4 regions of the Zoogloea sp. GDB6 genome follow, and region 4 is predicted to be linked to each of the others. Evidence: predicted binding sites of a transcription regulator. Region 4 holds the regulator's gene; each other region holds the start of a gene.
What was found. The regulator sigma-54, encoded in region 4, starts transcription at its own class of promoters, with help from an activator protein. The targets are predictions, from matches to a motif close to TGGCACGCTTNCTGCTNA.

Region 1: AC1PQG_RS06095 (pilin) is a predicted target of sigma-54. The motif match lies at 1,711-1,728, and genes of this name have one in related genera.
Region 2: nirB (nitrite reductase large subunit NirB) is a predicted target of sigma-54. The motif match lies at 989-1,006, and genes of this name have one in related genera.
Region 3: AC1PQG_RS02725 (CmpA/NrtA family ABC transporter substrate-binding protein) is a predicted target of sigma-54. The motif match lies at 1,421-1,438, and genes of this name have one in related genera.

The regions. Positions count from the first base shown of each region.
Region 1 is NZ_CM161497.1:1,327,070-1,330,274, reverse strand. It holds gene AC1PQG_RS06105 (phosphoethanolamine transferase) at 1-455, opposite strand, end outside; gene ampD (1,6-anhydro-N-acetylmuramyl-L-alanine amidase AmpD) at 466-1,068, opposite strand; gene AC1PQG_RS06095 (pilin) at 1,203-1,649, opposite strand; gene AC1PQG_RS06090 (ferredoxin--NADP reductase) at 2,154-2,933, shown strand; gene AC1PQG_RS06085 (ammonium transporter) at 3,174-3,205, shown strand, end outside.
Region 2 is NZ_CM161497.1:5,210,375-5,213,579, forward strand. It holds gene AC1PQG_RS23705 (diguanylate cyclase domain-containing protein) at 1-748, opposite strand, end outside; gene nirB (nitrite reductase large subunit NirB) at 1,230-3,205, shown strand, end outside.
Region 3 is NZ_CM161497.1:602,665-605,869, forward strand. It holds gene AC1PQG_RS02715 (SpoIIE family protein phosphatase) at 1-483, shown strand, start outside; gene AC1PQG_RS02720 (ANTAR domain-containing response regulator) at 614-1,189, shown strand; gene AC1PQG_RS02725 (CmpA/NrtA family ABC transporter substrate-binding protein) at 1,579-2,835, shown strand; gene ntrB (nitrate ABC transporter permease) at 2,923-3,205, shown strand, end outside.
Region 4 is NZ_CM161497.1:69,697-72,901, forward strand. It holds gene ptsN (PTS IIA-like nitrogen regulatory protein PtsN) at 1-329, opposite strand, end outside; gene hpf (ribosome hibernation-promoting factor, HPF/YfiA family) at 489-812, opposite strand; gene AC1PQG_RS00325 (RNA polymerase factor sigma-54) at 829-2,289, opposite strand; gene lptB (LPS export ABC transporter ATP-binding protein) at 2,305-3,027, opposite strand; gene recX (recombination regulator RecX) at 3,014-3,205, opposite strand, start outside.

The DNA of each region.
Region 1 (3,205 bases), 1.3 Mb from region 4:
CTGACGCTAATGAATACCGCCCAAGAACGGATACGCAACGGCCATTCCCAATCCTGCGCACGCGCCCGATTAATTACCACGAACAGAAGGGTTGCGACAGCCAGAAAACTGGCCCAAAAGAGAAACAACTTCGGCCCCAGATAGCCAAGCACCTCCTCCGGATTAGTCTCCGACAGGATTCCCAGCACATGGACATCACTCGGTCTACCGTAGTTCAGGATATAGAAGCACTCAAAGGGTGCCAGCAACACCCATGGAGCCAACATCACGCCCCCCAACCACAGACGACGTGGCAGGGTCAGCAACAGCACGCAACTCGCCAACGCAATCAGCAGGGTGTCGATACGCCAATCAGACTGCATGGCGTCAACACTTCCCGCGGTGTACAACGTCAGGATGGTGGGGCTCAAACTGAGCCCACAAATGGCGAAAAGAAAAGCCAGTTTGTTCAGCATGCGACCAGCTTCAGGCAGGCCTTCCAGCCAAGGGGAAAGGCCATCGATCGATCCATTCCGCTTCGTGCTCATCCTGCGGTTCGACCAACTCGGCGGCGCGATGCGCACCCGCCGACTCCAGGGCGTCACGCAGCCGCTGCCAGGAAAAATGCGGACCAGGATCAGTCTTACGCCCCGGCGCAATATGTTGGTGCCCGGTAATCCCCTGAATAGGGAACCGGTGGCATAAATTGGCGATCACATCGGCCAATGCCGAGTACTGCACGACCTCAAAAGGAATTTCGTCGCCCCCTTCAAGCTCTATCCCGATCGAGAAATCGTTACAATGGGGCATTCCCCGCCAACTGGACACCCCTGCATGCCACGCCCTGAGCTCCGGGGGAACGAATACAAGCACCTCTCCCGTGCGACGAATGAAGTAGTGAGCTGACACCCTCAGATCCTTGATCGTCTCAAAAAATGGGTGTTCAGTCGGATCAAGAGTGTTTGTAAAGAGTTGCTCCACGCTTCTGCCACCATGTCGCCCAGGAGGCAAACTGATTGCGTGGACGACGATGAGCGTGACATCGGCTTCAGGGCGGGCGTCACAGTTGAGGGATGAAACGACTCGCACAGAAAAGCCCTGCAAGAGAGGAACAAACTACAAGAAAAGCAGCCAGCCCCATGAATCAAAAAGACAAAGCCCGAGAGAATATTCTCTCGGGCTCGTTCAGCAACTAGACTATTTAATTAAAAATAGCCAATCAATTAAGTACCGGAAGCCTTGTTATTCTTCGACAACGCATCCACAACAGCAGCATTCTTAACTGCGCTAGCATCGACCTTCCACACGATAGTATTATCGTTCGGAATCGGAGTGAATACTACGTCTTTGCTATCCACATCGGTGCCAATGCCAGTTCCAAAAGTTGCAGTAATGACCCCCTTCGCAACTACAGCCTTAGCAATTTCTTTTGTGGGAGCAAAATCTTTGATCGGCTCCGTACCAGTAGAGCAATTGTCCAAAACGCCACCGGCTTCTTGAATACAAATTGCAACAGCGGCCTTGAGACCATCAAGCGATGTGACTAGGTTCGCAGCCTTAGCCTTGGCCGTATAGTTTTGGTACTGCGGAATCGCCACAGCCGCCAGAATGCCGATGATCGCCACGACGATCATCAGTTCGATCAGCGTAAAGCCGCTTTGCTTTTTCATGATGTGATCTCCACTCGTTGAAATTTGGTTGGTGCGGGCTGTTGCCTCGTACGTGCTGACATAGGCAACCAGCGTGCCAAACCTCACGCCTTTCAAATTTTTCAATTTAAAACAGGTTGTTGCCGGATACAGCGCGCGCAGGATGCTATCCGGAGCCGCAAAAAACTCATCTCTCATGTGACGTTTTTCGTCACCCGCTGCCGAGATTCGTCAACCATGGACGTGGCCAAGTACCAAAATCTGTGTCCGAGGGGAACTCACTCCCCCTGCAGCCGGGCCGGCACGGGGCTGCAGTTCGCCGCGCCCTTACCCACTGTCAGCATCCGGCCCCCCGTCTCCCCTGGCCGCCTCAACTGCGTATTTGTATCCTCGCCCAACTGGGATGGACACCCGCCATCGCACAAGCGCGGGAAACACCCTTTCGGCGAATTCCGCTGCCCACAGCCGGTCGAACCGGCGATGAGCAATTGAATTCTCCCCACAATCCTGGAAAGGAGAGACTCGATGGACGCCCCCAACGACAAGTACCTTCCGGCCCGCATCCTGTGGCTGCACCGCTGGAGCCCCCGGCTGCTGTCCTTCCGGATCGCCCGGGAGCCGGGCTTTCGTTTCGTGCCGGGACAGTTCGCGCGCCTCGGGCTGCATCAGGCCAACGGCGTGCCGGTGTGGCGGGCCTATTCGATGGCCTCGGCAACCTGGGACGACCACCTGGAGTTCTACTCGATCATCGTGCCGGACGGTGCCTTCACGTCCCGCCTGGAACTCTTGCAGGTTGGCGACGAGCTGATGATGGAGCGCCAGCCCTTCGGTTTCTTCACTACCAACCGCTTTGCCGATGGGCGTGACCTGTGGATGCTCGGCACCGGTACGGGGCTGGCGCCTTACCTGGCGATCCTGCAGGACGAGAGCACCTGGACGCGCTTCGAGCGCCTCATTCTGGTGCATTGCGCGCGCAATGCCGACGACCTCGCCTACCGCGCGGAAATCGCTGCCCTGCGGAACCATCCCCTGTGGGCCGAGCACGGTCACAAGCTGATCTACCAGCCGGTCGCCACCCGCGACGACACCGTTGCCGGCGCGCTCCACGCGCGCATTCCGGCGCTGCTGCAGAGCGGCGAGCTGGAAGCCCGGCTGGACATTCCGCTGACCCTCGCCGACTCCCGCATCATGATCTGCGGCAGCCCCAACATGGTCCATGACACTCACAAGGCCTTGCTCGGGCGGGGCTTCCGTCTCAGCCGCCTGGCGGCGCCGGCACAGATTGCGGTGGAGAACGCCTGGTGAGCTCTCCCTTTCAAAGCAGAGGCGCACCAAGACGGTGACAATCCTCATCTTCTAGCCATCCGGGCATTAGAAATTCAAAGATCTGCGCATTAATTTGGTGCGCACACTCCGAATCTGCACGATCATGGTGCCACGCCGCACCATACCCTGATGGCAAGCCCTTCATTCATCAGTACTTTTCACCAAAATAGAGCTGGCACAGCACCTGCTTGGTGCCTCGCTTCATTTTCGGAGCCCAAAATGGAGCAAATCAGTAACACCAGCAACGTTGT
Region 2 (3,205 bases), 620 kb from region 4:
GTTGCGCCTCGAAAAGATAGAAGCCGCGCGGATGTTGCGTGGAGTACTTGGCCAGGATCAGATCGGCGATTTCCTCCGGATGCTGCATCGCATATTGCCAACCGCGCAGGCTGGCCTCCCGGAAGGCGCGTACGCGCTCCGGATGGGCCTTCAGTTCCCGCTCGGTGGTGAACAGGTTGTCACCGTAGAAATCGATGCCGCCGGCCCGCGGCGTATAGACCTGGTAATCGAACTTGGCGCGGTCCAGGTAGTAGGGCTCGTTGCTGACGTAAGCGGAGATGGCATCGACGCGGCCTTCGATCAGGTCTTCCGGCTTGAAGCTGTGGGGCAGCTGGACCAGGCGATCCAGCGTGATGCCTTCCTGTTTGAGATAGGCGACCAGCTCGTCCGACTGCGGCTCGATCATGACGCGCTTGCCAACGATGTCATGGATGGCCTGAGTGCCGCTGTCCGCACCGCTCTGGCGCGCGATCAGCACCAGCGGGGAATGCTGGAAAATCACCGCCAGCACGACCACCGGCTTGCCCGACCTGCGGGCCAGCAACAGGCTGCTGGTTCCTACGCCGTACTGGGCCTGGTCGGTCAGGACCGCCTGCAAGGGATCAATGCCGGGCGTGGCTTCACGCAACTGGACATCCAGACCGGCCTCCCGGTAATAACCCTTCTCCAGCGCCGCGTAATAGCCGGCAAACTGGAAGGCATGGCTCCACTTGAGCTGCAGGGAGACCTTTTCCAACGCCCAGCCCATACCGGGAGCCCCCAGCAGGGCAGTGAAAAGCAGGGGCCACAGGCGGCAGCAAAAAACATGACAAGGCATTTGCACAATTATGCGCTGCGTGCTGTCTCACTCCGGCAAATTTTGGTGTCGCACTGCCCCTCGAGCCGCCCTGCTCCAAACCCGTGCCCCACGCACCACCCAAGTGCATGCCCCGCTGCTTTTCCGCCTCCTACCCCCCAACCACCCCCCGTTTTCCGCCTGATCCGCTCCTGGCCCGCCTTTTGCTAAGAAGAGACCAGACCCCGGCTGGCAACGCTGCCGAAGGGGAATTTGCCTCCGCCAACGACGGCGGGATTCGAGTGAGCAGACTGCCCTTGGGCGCCGCTCGCCAGTTCCAACCCGAGTTTGAGCCGCGTTCTGCGGGGGCCCTTGATGCGCCGTGCCATTCACGTCCGTGAATCGCCGGTGATCCTGTGAGGCTTCCGGTGGAGCCGGACTCGCAGGATCGAATATGAAAATCATCGTTGTCGGCCATGGCATGGTGGGTCACAAGTTCCTCGAAGAACTTCACCAACTGGCATCCGTCCCCACTGAAGTCAGCGTCCTCTGCGAGGAGCCGCGCGCGGCTTACGACCGGGTCCATCTGTCCGAATTCTTCGCCGGCAAGAGCGCCGACGAGCTGTCCCTGGTGGCGCCCGGCTTCTTCGACGAGAGCGGCTTTGCGCTGCGCCTGAAGACCCGCGCCAGCGCCATCGACCGCCGCAAGAAGACGGTGACCACCGCCGACGGCGAGGTGCTGTCCTACGACAAGCTGGTGCTGGCCACCGGCTCCGTGCCCTTCGTGCCGCCGCTGCGCGGCGCCGACCGGGCCGACTGCTTCGTCTATCGCACCATCGAAGACCTGGAGGCGATGACCGAGGCCGGCAAGCGCTCGAAGAGCGGCGTGGTGATCGGCGGCGGCCTGCTCGGCCTGGAGTGCGCCAAGGCCCTGCGCGACCTGGGCCTGGAAACCCACGTGGTGGAGTTTGCGCCGCGCCTGATGGCAGTGCAGGTGGACGACGACGGCGGCCGCATCCTGCGCAACAAGATCGAGGAGCTGGGCGTGCATGTGCACACCAGCCGCCACACGACGGAGATCACCGACGGCGCCCGCGCCCGCCACCGCATGGTGTTCGACGACGGCACCTACCTCGAGACCGACATGATCGTGTTCTCCGCCGGCATCCGCCCGCGTGACGAGCTGGCGCGCCAGAACGCACTGGCCGTCGGCGCCCGCGGCGGTATCGCGGTGGACGACCACTGCCGCACGACCGACCCCGACGTGTACGCCATCGGCGAGTGCGCGGCGTGGAAGGACCAGCTGTTCGGCCTGGTGGCCCCCGGCTACGACATGGCCCGCGTGGCGGCCCGCCACATGACCGGCCAGGTGGATGCGGCCTTCGCCGGCGCCGACATGAGCACCAAGCTCAAGCTGATGGGCGTGGATGTGGCCAGCATCGGCGATGCGCAAGGGCGCACCACCGGCTGCCGCAGCTTCCGCTACATGGACGAGGTGAAGCAGATCTACAAGAAGATCGTCACCAGCGCCGACGGCAAGCAGCTGATCGGCGCGGTGCTGGTCGGCAACGCCGACGAGTACGGCACGCTGCTGCAGATGGCCCTCAACGGCATCGCGCTGCCGGCCGACCCGGAATTCCTGATCCTGCCGTCCAGCGACGGCAAGGCCAAGCCCGGCCTGGGCGTGGATGCGCTGCCCGACAGCGCCCAGATCTGCTCCTGCAACAACGTCAGCAAGGGCCAGATCTGCGCGGCGGTGGCCGACGGCGCCACCACCATCGGCGAGCTGAAGGCCTGCACCAAGGCCGGCGCCACCTGCGGCGGCTGCGTGCCGCTGGTGACGCAGGTGATGAAGGCCGAGATGAGCCGCCTGGGCATGGCGGTGAACAACCACCTCTGCGAGCACTTTTCCTACTCCCGCCAGGAGCTGTTCCACCTCATCAAGGTCGGCCAGATCAAGACCTTCGACGAGCTGCTGGCCAAGCACGGCCAGGGCCTCGGCTGCGACATCTGCAAGCCCGCCGCGGCGAGCATCTTCGCGTCGTGCTGGAACGAGTTCGTGCTGAAGAAGGAGCTGGCCGGCCTGCAGGACAGCAACGACTACTTCCTCGGCAACATCCAGAAGGACGGCACCTACTCGGTGGTGCCGCGCATGGCGGGTGGCGAAGTGACACCGGACGGCCTGATCGCCGTCGGCCAGGTGGCCAAGAAGTACGGCCTCTACACCAAGGTCACCGGCGGCCAGCGGGTGGACCTGTTCGGCGCCCGCGTCGAGCAGCTGCCGCTGATCTGGGAAGAGCTGATCGCTGCCGGCTTTGAATCCGGCCACGCCTACGGCAAGTCCCTGCGCACCGTAAAGAGCTGCGTCGGCAGCACCTGGTGCCGCTACGGCGTGGATGACAGCGTCGGCCTCGCGGTGGAGCTGGAGAA
Region 3 (3,205 bases), 530 kb from region 4:
CTGGTGACCGAGCTCAATGATCTACTGTGTGGCCTGCTGCCGGCCGGACGCTTCGTCGCGTCGGCACTGGTGCGCCTGGAGGCCGCTGCTCCGCAGGGGCAGATCTGGGTCGGCGGCGTGCCCGACGTGCTGCTGATCGATGAGCGTGGTGCGGTGCTGCAGCGCTTTGTTTCCCGGCAGCTGCCTCTCGGCATCCTGCCGTCTGCCGAGGCCGGAATTGCCTGTGAGGTCTTCGGTTGGAATGCTGCGTCGCAGATCGTGCTCTGCTCGGATGGCCTGACCGAGGCCGAGAACCGCCAGGGCCAGTCCTTCGGCGATGCCGGCCTGGAACAGACCCTGCGTGCAACGCCGCCGGCATCGCGGGTGGCCGGCCTGCGCGAGGCGCTGACCCGCCACCTGGGCCGCCAGTCGGCGGCTGACGATGTGTCGGTGCTGATCCTCGACTGTCTGGTCGATGGCGAAGGGGCGGCCCGGGCCTCGTGATGACGATCTACCCGTGCAGTGGGGGCGAATGAACTTGCCTCCGCTTGTTACCCTCATAAGGGGAACAGGTTGATGTATCTCTGGCGCACTTCATGCTTTAAAGTGCCATGTCTTTCCAGGGTGTTTTCTCATGCTTCGAGTGCTTGTTGTCGACTCCTCCCGTGAGCGTGCCGCGGACGTCTGTGCCGCGGTAGCGCTGGCTGGCCATCAGGTGGCGGCGGTGCTGTCGAATGCCTTCGATCTGTCCGAGCAGGTCCTGGCCACCAAGCCGGATGTGATCTTCATCCAGGCCGATTCTCCCAGCCGCGATACCCTCGAACACCTGGCCATCATGAACCGGGATTGTCCGCGCCCGGTGCTGCTGTTCTCGCAGGACTCCGATTCGGCGGCGATCCGCCGGGCCGTGAAGGCCGGCGTGTCCTCGTATGTCGTCGATTCGGTGTCGTCCGAGAGGCTCGACTCGCTGGTCGAGGTGGCCATTGCCCAGTTCGAGGCCTTCCAGCATCTGCGTGCCGAACGGGATGACGCGACTCGCAAGCTGAGTGAGCGCATCGTCGTGGACAAGGCCAAGGGCGTGCTGATGAAGGCCCGCGGCCTCGACGAGGATGCGGCCTATCACGCGCTGCGCAAGCTGGCGATGGAGCGCGGCCGCAAGGTGGCCGACGTGGCCCAGGATGTGATCGATATGGCCAACCTCCTACTCTGAATGGAGTAGGGGCCGACAGGGCGTGGATATAGATGGGGCGGTGGCGCGAAGGCGCTACCGCCTTTTTTCTTGTGGATTTCCCGGTTTTTTTCGAAATGGGCCGGAATGGTGCCGGTAGAGCGATTGCTGCACTGCGGGAGTGCATTCGTAGGGTGTGTTATTGATACCTCTTAGGGGGTAGTTTTGTGCCCGTTTTAGGCTTTTCTTTTTTATTCAATGTTTTGTTGTTGCTGGCACGGTCCTCGCTAAATCCAGGCAGAAGTCGGACCAACGGCGGCCCGGCTTGATCAGGCGATCAGACTTGGACAAAGGCGTCCATCCCCCCAGCGCGAATCGCGCGGGGAGATGTGACGCCTCTTTTTTTTGGGTAAGCGGATCAGGGGCATGTGATGAGCGCGCAATTCGACGACAAGGTTCTTTCCCGCCGTGGCTTTCTGAAGGCCGGCGCGACTATGGGAGGTATGGCAGCGATGGGGACGATGCTCCCGACGAGCGGTGCTTGGGCCGCGGGTTCCGACAAGCCGGAACTGGAAGAAGTGAAGATCGGGTTCATCCCGCTGACTGATTGTTCCTCGGTGGTGATGGCCTCCGTGATGGGCTTCGACAAGAAGTACGGCATCAAGATCACGCCGAGCAAGGAAGCCTCCTGGGCCGGCGTGCGTGACAAGCTGGCCAACGGCGAGTTGCACGCCGCCCACGTGCTGTACGGCCTGGTGTATGGCCTGCACCTGGGTATCGGCGGCCCGAAGAAGGACATGGCGGTGCTGATGACCCTCAACAACAATGGCCAGGCGATCACCCTGTCCAACGCGCTGAAGGAAAAAGGCGCGGTGGATGGTGCCTCGCTGGCCAAGGTCGTCGCCAAGAAGGACAAGGAATACACCTTCGCCCAGACCTTCCCGACCGGCACCCACGCCATGTGGCTGTACTACTGGCTGGCGGCCCACGGCATCGACCCCTTCAAGGACGTCAAGAACATTGTCGTGCCGCCCCCGCAGATGGTCGCCAACATGCGCGTCGGCAACATGGATGGCTACTGCGTCGGCGAGCCGTGGAACCAGCGTGCGATCGTGGACAAGATCGGCTTCACCGCGGTGACGACCCAGGACATCTGGACCGACCATCCGGAAAAGGTGCTGGGCGCCACTGCCGAGTTTGCCGCCAAGTACCCCAACACCGCCCGCGCGATGATCTGCGCGATCCTCGAAGCCTCCAAGTGGATCGATGCCAGCGCCGCCAACCGCGCCAAGACCGCTGAGACCGTGGCTGCCAAGAGCTACGTGAATACCGACGTGGATGTGATCCGCAGCCGCATGATCGGCCAGTATGAAAACGGTCTCGGCAAGAGCTGGTCCGAAAAGAACTACATGAAGTTCTACAACGACGGCCTGGTGAACTTCCCCTACCTGTCCGATGGCATGTGGTTCCTCACCCAGCACCGCCGCTGGGGGCTGCTCAAGCAGGACGTGGATTACCTGGCGATCGCCAAGGCGATCAACAAGACCGAACTGTACAAGCAGGCCGCGGGCATCGTCGGCGTGCCGGTGCCGAAGTCCGACTTCCGAACCTCCAAGCTGATCGACGGCGTGGTGTGGGACGGCAAGGACCCGAAGAAGTACGCCGCCAGCTTCAAGATCCACGCCTGACCTGTAGGGGCGGGTTCCCTCGCCCAGCACTGCCGATCCACATCCGCGGGCGAAGCCATTCGCCCCTACAGAACTCTGGAGACCCAGATGAGCACTGCGACCCTTACTTCCGGCCTCGTGACTGTCGGGCCGGACACCGAAGCTGCTTCCGAAACGCGGGACGACATCATGGCCGCCAAGCAGGAGGCCCCTGTGGCTGCCGCGCCCCTTGCCCATGCCCCGGCTGCCGAACCGCGCACCTCTTTCGGCGAACACTGCTCCGCCTTCCTGCGTGCGGTGCTCCCGCCGCTGCTCGGCTTCGCCTTCATCATCGGCCTGTGGGCCCTGGTGGCGATGAAGTCGAGCGACTTTCCCGGCCCGGCAAAGACCC
Region 4 (3,205 bases):
TTGGCCTGCTCGGGCACCAGCAGCACGAACAGCATCGATACGGGACGTCCGTCGGGGGCGTCGAAGGGAACGGGGTCGGCGAGGCGGATGAAGGCACCCAGCGCCTCCTTGAGGCCCTTGATGCGGCCGTGGGGAATGGCGATGCCCTGGCCGAGGCCGGTCGAGCCGAGCTTCTCGCGGGCAAACAGGCTGTCGAAGACGGTGCTGCGGCCGATGCCGTGGTTGTTCTCGAACAGCAGGCCGGCTTGCTCGAAAGCGCGCTTCTTGCTGCTCGCCTCGAGCCCGACGACCACGTTGGTCGGCGGCAGAAGTTTGGCGATGAGGTTCATGCGAGGACTCTCCCGTGTGCGGAACGGTCCGACACAGGTTGCCGGTGAAAGGCGATTCAGGAAGATCCGGAGGCGGAGGCCGCCGGGGCCGTTGTGTCAATTGGGGCGCATTATAGCCACAACGGTCCCGGGGAAAAGCGTATTACTTAGCGCCGGGAATCAGGACTCGGCGAGGTGCTGCTTCAGGGAGTCGTGACCGTGGTCGCTGGTCTTGTCCTTGTACTTCAGGACCTGACGGTCGAGCTTGTCAATCAGCCCGTCGATGGCTGCGTACATGTCGGCATCTTCGTTCTCGACGTAGATGTCCTTGCCGCGCACGTGCACGGTGACTTCGGCCTTCTGACGCAGCTTTTCCACCGAGAGGATCACGCCGACGCTGGTGACGTTGTCGAAGTGACGGATCACGCGGTCCAGCTTGCTCGTAACGTACTCGCGGATGGCCGGCGTAACTTCGACGTGATGCCCCGTGATGTTGAGGTTCATGGTTGCTACCTTTCTGTCAGATGGTTTTGCGCAGACTGACCGGCGGAATATCGAGGGACTCGCGGTATTTTGCAATTGTCCGACGCGCCACGACGATACCCTGCTGGCCCAACAACTCGGCAATCTTGGCGTCGGACAAGGGTTTCTTCTTGTCTTCCGCTCCCACGAGCTGGCGAATCAGCGCCCGAATCGCCGTCGAGGAAGCAGCCCCACCGCTGTCGGTGGCAACGTGACTGCCGAAAAAATACTTGAACTCGAAAATGCCCCGCGGTGTGGCCATGTACTTTTGGGTGGTCACCCGCGAAACGGTGGATTCGTGTAGATCCAGCTGTTCGGCAATTTCCCGCAGGGTCAGCGGTCGCATTGCCACATCGCCATAATCGAAGAACTGGCGCTGGCGGTCAACGATCGCTTGCGAAACCCGCTGGATGGTGTCGAAACGCTGTTGCACGTTCTTGATCAGCCAGCGTGCTTCCTGCAGGTGGCTGGACAGGGAGCCGCTGGCGCCGCGGTTGTCGCGCAGGATCTGGGCATACAGCTGATTGATGCGCAGGCGTGGCATCGCGTCCGGATTGAGGCTGACGACCCAGTTGTTGCGCATCTTGCGGACCACCACGTCGGGGACCACGTAGCGGGTGTCGGCCTGGGAGAACTGGGCGCCGGGGCGCGGGTTGAGGCCGAGGATCAGCGCGTGGGCCTCGCGCAGCGTGTCGTCGCTGCAGCGCAGTGCGCGCTTGATCTTCAGGAAGTCGCGGGCGGCCAGCAGTTCGAGATGTTCGCTGACGATGGCGATGGCCAGGTCTCGGGCTTCGCTGGGGGGCTGGGTATGCAGTTGCAGGGCCAGGCACTGGCCCACGTCCTGGGCGCCGATGCCGGCCGGGTCCAGGCTCTGGATCTGGCGCAGCGCGATCTTGAGGTCGTCGAGCTCGATTTCCAGCTCTGGCGGCAACAGCGGCAGCAGATCGGCCAGGTCCTGGCTGAGGTAGCCGTCGTCGTCGAGGGCCTCGATGAGGAAGCGCACCAGCGCCCGATCCCGGTCGGACAGCGGGGTCAGCGCAACCTGGGCGTCCAGGTGGTCGCGCAAGGACGGCACCGCGGCCTGGAACTCCTGGAAGTCGGTCTCGTCATCGTCGTCGCGTTGCCCGCCACTACCCGCCGCAGCCCATTCACCGGCTTCGCCGCTACCGTCGAAATCGTGATCCGGTTCGCGCTCGCGTTCCGCCTCCCGGGATTGCTCCTGCTCGCGCTCGTGGGCGGCTTCGCTGCCCGCTGGCGCCACAGGGCCGGGTGCCTCGACGCGGCTCGAGCCGAGATCGCCCTCGGGCTCCTCCCGTTCGAGCATGGGGTTCTCCAGGAGGATCTTCTCGATCTCCTGGTTGAGTTCGAGGGTCAACAACTGCAGCAGCTTGATGGACTGCTGCAGCTGGGGCGTCAGCGCGAGATGCTGGGAGAGTTTGAGCTGGAGGCTGGGCTTCATGAGTCGTATCGGGCCTCAGAGCCTGAAGTGCTCGCCGAGGTACACCTGGCGAACCTGTTCGTTGTGAACGATCTCGTCCGGGCGGCCACTGGCCAGTACTTCGCCGGCGTTGATGATGAAGGCACGGTCGCAGATGCCGAGGGTTTCACGGACGTTGTGGTCGGTGATCAACACACCGATCCCCCTGTCCTTCAGGAAACGGATGATCTTCTGGATGTCGATGACGGCGATCGGATCGACGCCGGCAAAGGGTTCATCCAGCAGGATCAGGCGCGGATCGGTGGCTAGCGCGCGGGCGATCTCGCAGCGCCGGCGTTCGCCGCCGGATAGGGAGATCGCAGTGCTGTCGCGCAGGTGTTCGATGCCCAGCTCGTTCAGCAGCTCGTCGAGGCGGCTGGCGATCTGCGCCTTGGAGAGGCTCTGCAGTTCAAGCACTGCCTGGATGTTCTCGGCCACCGTCAGCTTGCGGAAGACGCTCATCTCCTGCGGCAGGTAGGACAGCCCGAGGCGAGCTCGCTGGTGGATCGGGCGATGGGTCAGCACCTCGTCGTCGAGGGTGATCTCACCGCCGTCGGCGGCCACCAGACCGACGATCATGTAGAAGCAGGTGGTCTTGCCGGCGCCGTTGGGACCGAGCAGACCGACCACCTCGCCGCTGCCGACGTTGAAGGAGACGTCGTGAACGACCGTGCGGGCCTTGTACTTCTTGCGCAGGTTGCTGACTTTAAGCAGGCTCATCGCCGGGGTGTTCTTTCAGGACTCTACGAATGATTTCGGTGGAAAAGCCGCGACCTTGAAGGAATCTCGCCTGCCGTGCCCATTCTCGCGCGTCTGCGGGCAGAGTGGCGAATTTTCGGCGGTGGATGTCGCGCGCTCGTTCGAGTTCGCTCTCGGCGGTGTTTTCCTCGATGGCGTC